Linked DNA regions of Streptomyces sp. 2114.4. The protein of the gene in region 2 interacts with the protein of the main gene of each other region in a pairwise test. Links are inferred from orthologs where the notes say so. Each region holds a gene or a part of one and is shown on either strand. Other genes may lie near its edges.

Region 1 (6,365 bases), 2.5 Mb from region 2 along the record:
CCGCCGAGCGGTTCGGCCCAGGGGACCGCGCACACGCCGAGCATCCGGAAGGCCTCCGACAGCCCGTGGGCCGCGATGAACTCAGCGACCCACCGGGCGCGTTCGGCATCGGGCAGTACGGTCAGCAGCTTGGTCAGGTCCCGCGACGAACCGGCCGGTGCGACCTCGGACGCCTGGGACGGAGCGCCGGGCGCACCCAGCAGCGCCCGCGCCCAGTCGGTGTTCCGCTGGCGCACCGCGGCGCGGCACCAGGCGTCGTGCAGCTCCGTCCGCCAGTCGTCGGCCACCGGCAGCGCGATGATCGCCGCCGCGTCGCGGCCCCCGAAGCGGGCGTGCCATCCGTCCAGCGGGGCAGCCTCCACCAACTGGCCCAGCCACCAGGACCGTTCGCCCCGTCCGGAGGGCGGCTTGGGCGCCACGCCGTCCCGCTGCATCGCCGTATCGCACTCGTGCGGCGCCTCGACGGCGATCGCCGGTGCGCCGGCCGTACGGTCCAGGCCGACACAGGTGTGCGCGCGCTGCGCCATCCGGGCCGCGAGGGCGGATCCGGGCAGCGTGGAGAGCAGTTCGGCGGCCGTGGCGCGGACGTTCCGGCTGCGGTCGGACAGCGCCTGTTCCAGGAAGGGCTCATCGGCCGTCGAGAGTCCGTCACGCAGCGAGTCGAGGAACATCAGACGGTCCTCGGCCCGCTCCGTGGGCCAGGTCGTGGACAGCAGCGCCAGGCCGGCCCCCGGGTCCTGGCGGCGCAGCGCGGTCAGCAAGGCGACCCGCTCCGCGAACAGGCCCTCCTCCCAGCGGCGCCGTACGCCGTCGGGGTCGTCGGGGCTGTCGGTGCTGTCGGTGTCGTTGACGCCGCCGTGGTCGGAGAGCCCGGCCGGGCCGCCGATCCCCCGAAGCGCGAACTTCCACTCCGGGTTGAGCCGTGACAGCCACAGGGCGCGCGGCCCCGCCAGCGCCAGCGCGGCGGGCCGCAGGTCCGTACGGGCACGGGCCGTGTCGAGCAGTGCGGGCAGCAGCGCCTCCGGGGCGCGGTAGCCGAACTCCTCGGCGGCGGCCAGCCACTGGGGGAGCAGTTCGGTGAGGTCGGGGGCCGTGCCCCGGCGGCTGCCGCCGCTGCCGCCGCGGTCGGCGAGCAGCAGGGCCAGGCGGCGGCGCGCGGCGGGCGGCAGCGGGGGCCGCGGGTCGGCCGGGGCCGGGGCGGGCCGTTCGCCGGCCGGTGCCGGGCGTAGTGCGGCGCGGCGGCGCACCGTGCTCACCGCCGCCGCGTCCAGCAGTGCGGCCGCGGCGCCCTGCCCGGAACGCACCGCCACCGGCGGCGTCCGCCGCTCGGTCCCGAGGAGCGCGGCGCTCACGAGATCGGCCCAGGGGGCCGGGTCGGTCGGGGTGGGGGCGGGGGCAGGGGAAGGAGACGTGGCGGGTGCGGATGCTGGTGCGGATGTGGCTTCGGGGGCGGCGGAGGGAGTGGGTGCAGCGGGTGAAGTGGGTGAAGTGGGTGAAGTGGGCCTGGTGGTGGTCGTCATGCCCTTCCTCCGGGATCGGTGGTGGACGGTGTGTGCGGCCGGTGGGTGACGGGGGTGAGGGGCCTGGTCGGCGGGGCGAGGGGGGCCGGGGTCACAGAGACACCGGGGCCGGGTCCCAGGCGGTCAGCGGCAGGAAGCCGCGGTGGCCGCATTCGCCGAAGACCGTGATCGGCGCGCCGCCCGATATGGCGGCCAGCTGCCACAGGCCCGTCCGTCCCGGACCGCGCGGGTCCAGCGGCAGCGCCGACTCCCCGTCCGCGTCGGCCAGTTGCCAGCTTGTGCCGTCGCGGCTGGGGATCGGTGTGACCTCGGAGAGCACCACCGGCCAGGAGTCCAGCCACGGGTCGTCGCGCAGAGCGTCGCCGTACGCGGCCAGGGCGGCGTCGATACCGCAGCCGGACGGCACGGGGCCCGGGACCGCCGGGGCGTGCCGCTCGCCCAGGGCGGCGCGGAGGGGGCGGGCGCCGGGGTAGTAGGCGAGGTCCGCATCGAGCACCAGACCGGGGGGCAGGGCCGGACCAGGCCGGCGCTGGGCGCCGCCGCCGAAGGAGAGATGCAGCGCCATCCGGCCGGTCCGCTCGCCGCGGAGGAAGATGCGGCGAGTGGTCAACGCGCCGTCATCGGTGTCCTGTTGGGCGAGCACCAGCCAGCGGTCCCGGACCGTCGCCGCCTCGGAGCCGGTCAGCAGATCCGCCGCCTCCGTGGTCAGCCCCACGCGGGAGCGGACCGTTGCCGCGAGGGGGGCCGGCAGCCGCTCGATTCCAAGGAACCCCTGGTCGAGGAGGTGCAGCAGGGCGCACTCCTCCAGCAGCCGGGCCGGCCAGTCCGGTCCGGACGCCACGACCGCATCCAGCTCGCGCACCCGCGAGGCGAGTCCGGGCGCTTGGGCGTCGACCATCCGGGCGGCCGTCTCGCCCCAGGAGCCCCCTCCGCCGCCGCCCGGCCGGGAGGTCCCCCCGTCGGCGCGGCCGGCCGAGGCCAGCCCCGACTGCAGCAGATCCTCCAGGCGCTGCTCCAGCTCCGTCGCACCGGCGCCGATCCGCTGCATCCGGCTCTCCGCCCGCCGCTTGGCGGCCTCCGGGTCGGCAGGCGCCCGCGAGGGAGCTCCGCCGCCCGGGGCCGACCGGGCGGACCGCTCGGCGCGCTCCCGGCGGCCGGCCAGCCACTCGCCCGCCCACGGCGCCGGTTCCCCGGCCGCCACCTCCCGTTCGCCGCCCGCCCAGAGCAGCAGCAGCCCCAGCGCGTGCTTGCACGGAAATTTGCGGCTCGGGCAACTGCAGGTGAAAGCAGGACCGTTGAGGTCCACCGCCGTGCGGTACGGCTTCTTGCCGCTGCCCTTGCACTGCCCCCACACCGCGCTCGCGTCCGCGCCCGTTTCCGACCACGGCCCCGGCGCCGCGAGCTTGCCGCCCGCCCTGCGCGAGGCCTCGTCAGGCGCCAGCGCGAGCACCTGATCCGTCGTCCAGCGTTCCCCCTGCGGATTCATGTCATCGACGCTACGACGCCCCACTGACAATCGCCGCGGAACGCGATGAACTCGCAGCTCAGGGTGGGTTTTCGGGGGATTGTCAGTGGCGTGGTGCAGGCTTGATTCCGCAAGCGGCCGCAGGGATTTCGCCGTCCCGGCCGCACACGTTGCGACGAGGGGGAACCATGTCCGAGAACAGCTTCAAGACGACGGACGACGCGACCGAACCGAAGGGTGGGACGGCGGCGCAGGGCGCGGGCGGCGAAGCGCTGCGACCGCACGCCGAGGACAGTTTCGCGGCGGAGCTGACGGCCCTCGCGGCGGCCGACGACCGGCCGCGCCCGGAGCGCTGGCGGCTCTCGCCGTGGGCGGTCGCGACCTATCTCCTCGGCGGCACGCTCGCGGACGGCACGGTCATCACCCCCAAATATGTCGGCCCGCGCCGGATCGTCGAGGTCGCCGTGACGACGCTGGCGACGGATCGCGCACTGCTCCTGCTGGGCGTGCCGGGCACCGCGAAGACGTGGGTGTCCGAGCATCTGGCGGCGGCCGTCAGCGGCGACTCCACCCTGCTGGTCCAGGGCACGGCCGGCACCCCCGAAGAGGCGATCCGCTACGGCTGGAACTACGCCCAGCTGCTCGCCAACGGCCCCAGCCGCGAGGCGCTGGTGCCCAGCCCGGTGATGCGCGCGATGGCACAGGGCATGACCGCACGGGTCGAGGAACTGACCCGTATCCCCGCCGATGTCCAGGACACGCTCATCACCGTCCTGTCGGAGAAGACCCTGCCCATCCCGGAGCTGGGCCAGGAGGTGCAGGCCGTCCGCGGCTTCAACCTGATCGCCACCGCCAACGACCGCGACCGCGGGGTCAACGAACTCTCCAGCGCGCTGCGCCGCCGCTTCAACACCGTCGTCCTGCCGCTGCCCGCCACCCCGGACGAAGAGGTGGACATCGTCTCGCGCCGGGTCGAGCAGATCGGGCGCTCGCTGGATCTCCCGGCCGGGCCCGAGGGGCTGGACGAGATCCGCCGAGTCGTCACGGTCTTCCGCGAGCTGCGGGCCGGCCTCACCTCCGACGGCCGCACCAAGCTCAAGTCGCCGTCCGGCACCCTCTCCACGGCCGAGGCCATCTCGGTGGTGACGAACGGGCTGGCCCTGGCCACCCACTTCGGGGACGGTGTGCTGCGCGCCGGGGACGTGGCCGCGGGCATCCTGGGGGCCGTGGTCCGCGATCCGGCGGCGGACCGGGTCGTATGGCAGGAGTACCTGGAGACCGTGGTGCGCGAGCGCGACGGCTGGAAGGACTTCTACCGCGCCTGCCGTGAGGTGAGCGCATGACCGGGCCGGTGCTGCTCGGGGTGCGGCATCACGGCCCCGGCTCGGCGCGGGCGGTGCGCGCCGCCCTCGACCAGTGCACGCCGGACGCGGTCCTCATCGAGGGACCACCGGAGGCGGACGCGCTGGTGCCGCTGGCCGCCCAGGAGGGGATGCGTCCGCCCGTCGCGTTGCTCGCCCATGCACAGGACGATCCCGGCCGCGCGGCGTTCTGGCCGCTGGCCGAGTTCTCCCCGGAGTGGGTGGCGATGCGCTGGGCACTGGAGCGAGGCGTCCCCGTCCGCTTCATCGACCTGCCCGCGGCGCACTCCCTGGCGATGGGGGACGGCGAGGGGCCGGGGGCCGGTGAGGAGTCGGTGACCGATGGAGGGCCGGTGACCGATGGAGGGCCGGCCGACGAGCTTTCGGCCGCCGGACAGGAACGGGAAGAGGTATCCGACGAGGCACCCGACGAGGCCGCGGTGCGGGTCGATCCGATCCGGGTGCTGGCCGAGGCGGCCGGGTACGACGACCCCGAGCGCTGGTGGGAGGACGTGGTCGAACACCGCGGAGGTGCGGGAGGAGCGGGGACCGCAGGGGACGCCGGTGCGGACGCGCTGGCGCCGTTCGCGGCGCTGGCCGAGGCGATGGGGGCGCTGCGCGAGGCGTACGGGGACGGCGGCCATGACCGTGATCCGCTGCGCGAGGCCCATATGCGGCTGCGACTGCGCGCCGCGCGAAAGGAGTTCGGGGAGGGTGTCGCCGTGGTGTGCGGTGCCTGGCATGTACCGGCCCTGGCGCGGCGTACCACCATGGCCGCTGACCGGCAGCTGCTCAAGGGCCTGCCGAAGGTGAAGGCGGCGGTGACCTGGGTGCCCTGGACGCACCGACGGCTCTCCCGGCACAGCGGCTACGGCGCCGGTATCGCCTCACCGGGCTGGTACGGCCATCTCTTCGGGGCCCCCGACCGCCCCGTGGAACGCTGGCTCACCAAGGTCGCGGGGCTGCTCAGGGAAGAGGACTACGCGGTCTCGTCGGCGCACATCATCGAAGCGGTGCGGCTCGCCGAGGGGCTGGCCACGGTGCGCGGCCGCCCGCTGGCCGGCCTGACGGAACTGAACGACGCGGTCCGGGCCGTGATGGGGGACGGCTCCGATGCGCCGTCCTCGCTGATCCACGACCGGCTGGTGGTGGGGGAGGTGCTGGGCGAGGTTCCGGAGGACGCCCCCGCCGTGCCGCTGCAACGGGACCTCACCCGCAGCCAGCGGACGCTGCGGCTCAAACCGGAGGCTCCGGAACGGGAACTGGAGCTGGACCTGCGCAAGGAGACCGACGCCGGCCGCAGCCGCCTGCTGCACCGGCTCCGGCTGCTCGGCATCCCGTGGGGCGAGCCCGGCCGCTCCCGCGGCAGCACCGGCACGTTCCGGGAGACCTGGCGGCTGCGCTGGGAGCCCGAACTGTCGGTGCGGGTCGCGGAGGCCGGTATCTGGGGCACGACGGTCCTCTCGGCCGCCACGGCCAAGGCCGCGTCCGAGGCGTCGGAGGCGGCCACGCTCGCCGAGGTCACCGCGCTCGCCGAGCGCTGCCTGCTGGCCCAACTCCCCGACGCTCTCCCGGTGGTGATGCGGGCGCTGTCGGACCGTGCGGCGCTGGACGCGGACGTGGGCCATCTCGCCCAGGCGCTGCCCGCCCTCGTACGGTCCGTGCGCTACGGCGATGTGCGCGGCACGGACGCCGCGGCGCTGCGCGAGGTGGCGACGGGCCTGGCCGAGCGGGTCTTCGTCGGGCTGCCACCCGCCTGCCTGGGCCTGGATGCCGACGGCGCCACCGAAATGCGCGGCCATCTCGACGCCACGCACCAGGCCGTCGCCCTCCTCGGCCAGCCGCAGACCGGGCAGCAGACCGGACCGGCGACCGGCCCACAGCCCGGAGCGCAAGATGGACCGCCGCCCGTATCGCCGCCCGGACCGCAGCATCTGCGGGCGCGGTGGGCCGGGGTGCTGCGGGCGGTGAGTGAACGGGACGCCGTGCCGGGTCTGATCCGCGGGCGGGCGGCCAGAC
Region 2 (7,452 bases):
ACCGATGCACATGGCATTGGGCTGCGGGTCCTGATTGACGTACATCGGCGGGACCTTCTCCAGGTCCAGGATGTAGCAGGCGTCGCGCAGCATGTCGTTGAGGTGCGCGAACTGCTGCTCGCCCACCCGTACCGAGTCCGACAGGAACAGCAGCCGCAGGCTGCGCTCCGGCAACAGGCCGCTGAGCGTCTTGAAGACGGTGTCGAACCCGCTCAGCTTGCGCAGCGCCACCAGCGCCGAACGGTCCGCCGGGTGCTCGTACGACCGCGAGGAGATTCCGGGGAATCGCCGCCGGTCCCGGCTCGGAACGTTCGCGCTGCCGCCTGGGCTCTCCGTCATTGGGGCCTCCCCCTGTTCGACTGCGTGTGTTTCAGACTAGAGGACGCCGCCGACAGGAGAATGGATGCTCGGGCGTACGCTGGCGATCGCACCAATGACCGCACAGGCCCCTACAGATGACCGCACGGGCCGTACCCGAGGGAGCGCACCGTCATGCCGTATCCGAGCGTGCTGCTCGCCGCAGCCCAGGAGACCGCCAGGGACGGGGGGCCCGGGTGGATCCTGCGCACCGTGATCGTCGTCGGCTTCGTGGGCGCCGGCCTGCTCGCCTGGTTCCTGCTGCGCGGCTACGGCCAGGACTGACCTGACGCGTGCGGCCCGGACGCCTCCGGGCGGAGTCGCCGTGAGCCCGCGGTGAGGCGGCGCTTACGATGTGGTGGAAGTCTCTGCCCGACCCCAGCCCGGATTGGTCCTGCTGACGATGAGCCTGCACACCACCGCACATTCCCTGGTTTCCTTCGCCGCCGAGCCCGGACACGAGGGCGGTCACGCCAGCCTCAGCCCGTTCGTAACCGGCGGCGGCGCCCTGTTTGTCCTGCTCCTCCTGCTCTGGATCACCACCCGCTTCAACCGGGACCGCTGAGCCCGGCACCCGGCCTCCGGCATCGCGCACAGCCCAGTAGGGTCTGCACGCATGGGAGAGCACACAGGGCCCGTGAAGCGGCGACTCGGAGTGATGGGCGGCACGTTCGACCCCATCCATCACGGACACCTGGTCGCCGCCAGCGAGGTGGCCAGCCAGTTCCACCTCGACGAGGTCATCTTCGTGCCGACGGGACAGCCGTGGCAGAAGAGCCACAAGACGGTGTCCCCGGCCGAGGACCGGTATCTGATGACGGTCATCGCGACCGCGTCGAATCCGCAGTTCTCCGTCAGCCGCATCGACATCGACCGCGGCGGCAAGACGTACACCATAGACACGCTGCGTGACCTGCGGACGGAGCACCGTGACGCGGATCTGTTCTTCATCACCGGCGCCGATGCGCTCAGCCAGATCCTGACCTGGCACGATGCCGCGGAGCTGGTTTCGCTCGCCCACTTCATCGGGGTGACCAGGCCCGGCCATGTCCTCGCGGACCCCGGGCTGCCCGCGGGAGCGGTGTCGCTGGTCGAGGTGCCGGCGCTGGCCATCTCCTCGACCGACTGCCGGGCGCGCGTCGCCCAGGGGGATCCGGTCTGGTACCTGGTGCCGGACGGTGTGGTGCGCTACATCGACAAAAAACAGCTGTACCGCAACGACCGCTGACGGGGCTGACGGAAAGGGGCACCGGTGAGCGACCGACAGGATCCGTACGGGCCGCAGGACCCGTATGCCCACGACCCCTATGGCCAGGAGCAGCAGGGGCATACGAGCTACACCTACGACGCCTACGGGCAGCCGGTGTACCGCGACGCCGCGCAGTCGTCGTACGAGCAGCACTACGACGCCTACGGGCAGCAGCCCGCCCCCTCCGCCTATGAGGGCTATGACCCCTACGGCGGTCACCAGAGCGGCCAGGCCCCACAGGGGCAGCAGGGATACCAGGGGCAGGCGGAGTACGGCTACGACGCGTACGGCCGTCCGCAAGTGCAGGACCGGACCGGCTATCCGCAGCAGTACGACCCGTACGGCCGGCCCCAGCAGCCGCCTCAGCAGCAGCCGCACCAGCAGGAGTGGATTCCCCAGCAGGCCCAGCAGGCCCAGCAGGCCCAGCAGGCCCAGCAGCCCCCGTACGAGCAGACCTCCTACGCGGACGGGCCCCGCTACGACGAGCCGGCTCCGCAGCGCCAGGACCAGCCGCCGCGGCAGCCGGAGCGCCGCGGCCCGGCGGACGACGGTGACGGGACGGGCACCCCCGGCGGTGCGCCCGGTTCCCCGGGCGAGGACCCGGAGTACCGCACCGAGCAGTTCTCCTTCATCGAGGAGCCGGACGAGGACTCCGAAGACGTCATCGACTGGCTGAAGTTCACCGAGAGCCGCACCGAGCGGCGCGAGGAGGCCAAACGGCGCGGCCGCAGCCGCATCGTCGCGCTGTCCGTCGTGCTGGCCTTGCTGGTCGCCGGCGGCGTCGGCTATCTGTGGTGGGCGGGCAAACTGCCCGGCCTGGCCGGTCCCGGCACCGGCCAGGCGGCCGCGGCCGGCGGGCAGAAGCGCGACGTCCTCGTCGTCCATCTGCGGGACACCAAGTCCGGGAACAGCTCGACGGCGCTGCTGGTGGACAACACGACCACCCACAAGGGCACCACCGTCCTCCTGCCCAACAGCCTCGTCGTTCCCAAGGACGACGGCAGCTCCACGACGCTCGGCAAGTCCGTCAAGGACGACGGCACCGAACCGACCCGGGACTCCCTCAACAGCCTCCTGGGCGCCGACCTCAAGGCCAGCTGGCGGCTGGACACGCCCTATCTGGAGAACCTCGTCGAGACGGTCGGCGGGATCACGCTGGACACCGACGCCACCGTGCCCGGCGCCAAGAAGGGCGACTCCCCGGCCGTCAAGCAGGGCAGCGCCCAGGACCTCAACGGCCAGGCCGCCGTGGCCTACGCCACCTACCAGGCGCCGGGCGAGCCCCAGACCCGGCAGCTGCAGCGGTTCGGCCAGGTCATGCAGGCGACCTTGAAGAAGGTCTCCAGCGATGCCGACGGCGCCACGGCCACCGTGAAGTCGCTGCTGCAGGTGCTCGACCCGCCGCTCACCGAGGGCCAGCTGGGCAGCTCGCTGGCGCAGCGGGCGGAGCTGGCGAAGACCGGCGCGTACCGCACGACGCTGCTGCCCGTGCAGGCGAACGGCACCCTCAGCCAGGCCGCGGCGGCGGGTGTGGTCAAGGACGTGCTCGGCGGCACGGTCAAGAAGACCGCCCCCGACGCGACCGCCCGGGTCGCCGTGCGCAACGCCACCGGCTCCCGGGGCGCCACCAACAAGGCGCAGGTCGCGCTGCTCAACGGCGGCTACAGCTTCGTCGACGCGGGCACCGCGGGCCCGGCCGCCACGTCCCGGATCACCTACGCGGACGCCGCCCAGAAGTCCAAGGCCGCTGAGGTCGCCAAGACCCTGGGCCTGCCGGCGGGCGTGGTCAGGCAGGGAAAGGGCGCCTCGAACGCCGACATCACGGTGGTGCTCGGGCAGGACTACAAGGGCTGACGGGGCCACCGCCCGGTGCCCGCCGGTGGAGGCCGGCGGGCACCGGGCGGCCGCTCCCCGCTGTGCCGCCCCTGCCCAGCCGCTGCGCCCACCCTGCCCGGCCCCCGTGCTGACCAGCCCGGACACCGGAACGGACCGACCGGTTCGAAAACCCAGTCGGGAGTGTCGGTGGTCCGTGAGACCCTTGAGGGGTACTTGACCGCCGATCCGGTCGTCCACGGGGACTGCGGCACGCGCCGCGGCTCAGCAGTGAGCCAGCTGCCCCTGCCCGGCCGGAGAGGCTGCCCTCGACCCGGAAAGCCGCTTGTGACCGCCACGGACCGTTCCCTCGAGCTCATCAACGCCGCCGCGCAGGCCGCGGCCGACAAGCTCGCGCACGACATCATCGCGTACGACGTCAGCGACGTCCTCTCGATCACCGACGCCTTCCTGCTGGCTTCGGCACCCAGCGACCGCCAGGTCAAGTCGATCGTCGACGAGATCGAGGAACGGCTCAACAAGGACCTCGGCGCCAAGCCGGTCCGCCGTGAGGGCGACCGCGAGGCCCGCTGGGTCCTGCTCGACTACGTCGACATCGTGGTGCACGTCCAGCACAGCGAGGAGCGCGTCTTCTACGCGCTCGAGCGCCTGTGGAAGGACTGCCCCGAGATCGACCTCCCCGAGGAGGCCAAGGCCACCCGAGGCAAGGCCGCCGAGCATGCCGAGGCCACGGCGGGCGAGCAGGACGGAGAACTGCTCTGAACGGCACCAAGGGCGGCCGGGGCCGCCGCATCGTCCTGTGGCGCCACGGCCAGACGGCCTGGAACCTGGAGCGCCGCTTCCAGGGGTCGACGGACATCGAGCTGACCGAGGAGGGCCGCGGCCAGGCGCGCCGCGCCGCCCGCCTCCTCGCCGCCCTGCGGCCGGACGTCATCATCGCCTCCGACCTGCAGCGGGCCGCGATCACCGCGAGGGAGCTGGCCGCGCTCACCCGCCTCGAGGTCACGCACGACGCGGCCCTGCGGGAGACCTACGCGGGCTCCTGGCAGGGGCTGACGCACGACGAGATCCTTGCGCGGTACCGCGAGCAGTACACCGCGTGGAAGCGCGGTGAGCCGGTGCGGCGCGGTGGCGGCGAACTGGAGACCGAGGTCGCCGACCGGGCCGCCCCGGTCGTGCTCGGCCACGCCGACAAGCTGCCCGACGACGGCACCCTGGTCGTCGTCAGCCACGGCGGCACCATCCGCACCACCATCGGGCGGCTGCTCGGCCTGGAGGCCCACCACTGGGAGGGCCTGGGCGGTCTGTCGAACTGCTGCTGGTCGGTGCTGGGCGAGGGCGCGCGCGGCTGGCGCCTGCTGGAGCACAACGCCGGCACCCTGCCGGAGCCCGTGCTCGGCGACGACGACTGAGCCCGCCGGGCGCCCCCGGCAGACCGGATTTCACATCTGGGCAGGTCGCAGGCTAAAGTTCTTCTTGTTCGCGGCGCCGCCGGGGGAAACCCGGGGGAGCGGAACAAGACCCGGGGCTATAGCTCAGTTGGTAGAGCGCCTGCATGGCATGCAGGAGGTCAGGAGTTCAATTCTCCTTAGCTCCACAGCCCGGAAGATCCCGCCTCCGTCTGGAGGCGGGATCTCCGCGTTCTGCGGCATCTCCGCGTTCTGCGGGTCCTCGGCGTGGTGCCGGTTCTCTGCATGGCGGGGGATCTCTCCGGGTTCCGGGACGCCGCCCACCGCCAAGGACGGCGAGACCAGCCGTATCTCACCGGCCGAGGCGTGCCGGCTCACCTTCATGGGGTGTTCCCCGCTGGCGAGGCGTCCCCGGTCTCCCACAGGCGCGCGACCTTTGCACCGGTCCGTGACAGCCGCCCGATCAGCGATTCCCCTGCCGGCTCGCCCACATGGCATCGGTGCGGGCCTCGGGTGCGCCCACCGCCCCCCTCTTGCCGCCGCGTTGGGAACCGTAGGCAAGGAGTACGCGGCGGAGGGGCGGGCTCGCGGGGATGGCGAGAAGGCGGACCTGACCCGGTCCGTGGTCCGTGGCAGAATCGGACGGCGCCGGCAGGGGAGGAGAGATCGCGATGCCCACGAGCATCCTCGAGGAGGTCAACGACCTGCTCGACGTGGCCGGGGCGCAGGGCCATGACTGGCTGCCGGAGTATGCGCTCCGCTTCACCTGTCCCGTAGATGCCCGTCCCCCCGCAGCCGGCGGCGATGACGGTTCCGCTCCGCAGTGCTCCTCGTGCGGCGCCTCCCATGTGGCGCAGGTGCTGGGTGACGACGGGGGCATTTCCTTCGTTTGTACGGCCTGCGGCCGCAGTTGGAGCTGATGGATGGGCGCCCACAGCAGGAAATGTGACTGGTGCGGCAGCGGTACGCCGATCGTCCGCGACATGGAACCGGTCAACGCCGACTACCAGTACTGGTGCGAGGAATGCGCCCGCGCCCTCGTCATAAAAGGCGACCCCATCGAGACCTACCGGGAGCTCGACGGGGAGCCGATCTACGGACGGCTGCTGGACGAGCACTGCACCCTCAAGCGCTTCTACTCGTTCGCGACGGCCTGAGCGGGGCCCGCTCAGGCGAAGCCGGCGGCAGCCGGGACACCGCGGAACTGCCGGTTTTGCGGGCGGCGTTGGGACGGGGGCGCGACGGCCGCCACGTCATTTAGCCGCGCGGGCGCCCGGTTCACACCTCACGGCCGGCGGCCGCAGTGCGGTGGCCGCTGCCCCTGCCCGGCCGCCGGCCGCGCCGCCACAGCCGGGCCCCGGCCAGCGCCAGCAGCGCAAGACCGGCGAGCGGATAGACGTCGGAGAGCAGCATCTGGACGCCGTTCTGGTGCAGTTCCTCGTGGCGGTGCCAGCGGTGCGGCACCCACCACAGCGCGAACGAGCAGAACAGCAGGCCCAGTGCGGTGGCCGCCGCCCACCAGCGGCGGGCGGCAGCGCCGGTCCGGTGCAGTGCCTCGGAGCCGAGCAGGATCACCATCGGTACGCACCACACCCAGTGGTGGGACCAGGAGATCGGGCTGACCAGGAGCGCGGTCGCCGCGCAGGTGACGACGGCCCAGGCGCGCTGCCCGCGCAGCAGCGACGCGGCCGCCGGCGCCAGGCCGAGGGCCGCGGTCAGACCGGCGGCCACGAGCCAGGCGGGGCCCGGATCGTGGGTGTGCAGCAGCCGGGCGAGAGCGCCGCGCAGGGACTGGTTCGCGGTGATCTCCACCTCACCGACCCGGTCGGCGGCGAAGACGATCTCGGTCCAGAAGCGGTGCGCGTCGCGCGGCAGCGCGAGCGCGGAGAGGAGGGCGGTGGCCAGGAAGGTGGCGGTGGCCACGGCGGCCTGCCGCAGCCAGGGGTGGCGGACGGCGCGCACCCCCGCGCCGGAGCGGAGCAGCTGCCCGGCACGGACGGCGCCGGCCAGTGCGAGGAGCACGGCGAACAGTGCCGGGGTGAGCTTGAGGCCGGCCGCGATCCCGATGCCGACACCCGCGAGGCGGTGGGTGTCCTTGCGGGTCAGGTCCCACAGCACGAGCGCGGTGAGCAGCAGGTTGATCTGGCCGTAGCGCAGCGTCGTCCACACCGGCTCGCACCACACCAGCAGCGCCGAGACCGCGAGCGTCGCGGCCGGCTGGGGGAGGTGCCGGGGCCGGCCGGCCAGCCGCAGCGAGAGGTGGACGACGGCGAGGAGCAGCACGAGGTTGCCGGCCGTGGCGAGGGTGCGCATCGCGGGGACGCCGAGGAGGGTGAGCGGGGTGAACAGCAGCGCCGCGAAGGGCGGGTAGGTGTTGGGCAGGTGTGCCGAGGTGGCCACCATGTCGTAGAGGGACCCGCCGTTGCGGACCGTGAAGCCCTCGGCGCGGTAGACCATGAGGTCGAGCATCGTCACATGGGCGAGGCGCTGCACGGTCCAGAAGACCGTGAACGAGACCAGGCAGGTGAGGGCCGCCGCGCGGGTGGGGTGCCGGCGGAGGACGCCCGGGCCGGAGCGGGTGCCACGGGGGTCGGCGGGCGCTTC

Evidence for each region. The genes of interacting proteins can lie anywhere in the genome.
Region 1: the proteins of rsfS (region 2) and CFW40_RS22020 interact in binary tests that used the Escherichia coli proteins (3 or more experiments, as listed by UniProt). The link is inferred for Streptomyces sp. 2114.4 from one-to-one orthologs.

Annotation. Positions count from the first base shown.
Region 1 is NZ_FYEY01000001.1:4,986,607-4,992,971, forward strand. The notes cover bases 2,398-5,250. They hold CFW40_RS22020 (AAA family ATPase), read left to right. Parts: upstream 2,398-3,173; coding sequence 3,174-4,328; downstream 4,329-5,250. Other genes in these bases: CFW40_RS22015 (SWIM zinc finger family protein), read right to left, coding at 2,398-3,006; CFW40_RS22025 (DUF5682 family protein), read left to right, coding at 4,325-5,250. In the rest of the region: CFW40_RS22005 (DUF5691 domain-containing protein), read right to left, coding at 1-1,520; more of CFW40_RS22015, read right to left, coding at 1,612-2,397; more of CFW40_RS22025, read left to right, coding at 5,251-6,365.
Region 2 is NZ_FYEY01000001.1:2,530,188-2,537,639, reverse strand. Bases 2,588-5,483 are described here. They hold rsfS (ribosome silencing factor), read left to right. Parts: upstream 2,588-3,766; coding sequence 3,767-4,201; downstream 4,202-5,483. Other genes in these bases: CFW40_RS11050 (histidine phosphatase family protein), read left to right, coding at 4,198-4,851; CFW40_RS11060 (LCP family protein), read left to right, coding at 2,588-3,460. Also shown: CFW40_RS11075 (M48 family metallopeptidase), read right to left, coding at 1-339; CFW40_RS37050 (hypothetical protein), read left to right, coding at 493-642; CFW40_RS37045 (hypothetical protein), read left to right, coding at 761-922; nadD (nicotinate-nucleotide adenylyltransferase), read left to right, coding at 974-1,585; more of CFW40_RS11060, read left to right, coding at 1,610-2,587; CFW40_RS11040 (hypothetical protein), read left to right, coding at 5,520-5,768; CFW40_RS11035 (hypothetical protein), read left to right, coding at 5,772-6,005; CFW40_RS11030 (glycosyltransferase 87 family protein), read right to left, coding at 6,127-7,452. UniProt on the Escherichia coli protein: Functions as a ribosomal silencing factor. Interacts with ribosomal protein uL14 (rplN), blocking formation of intersubunit bridge B8.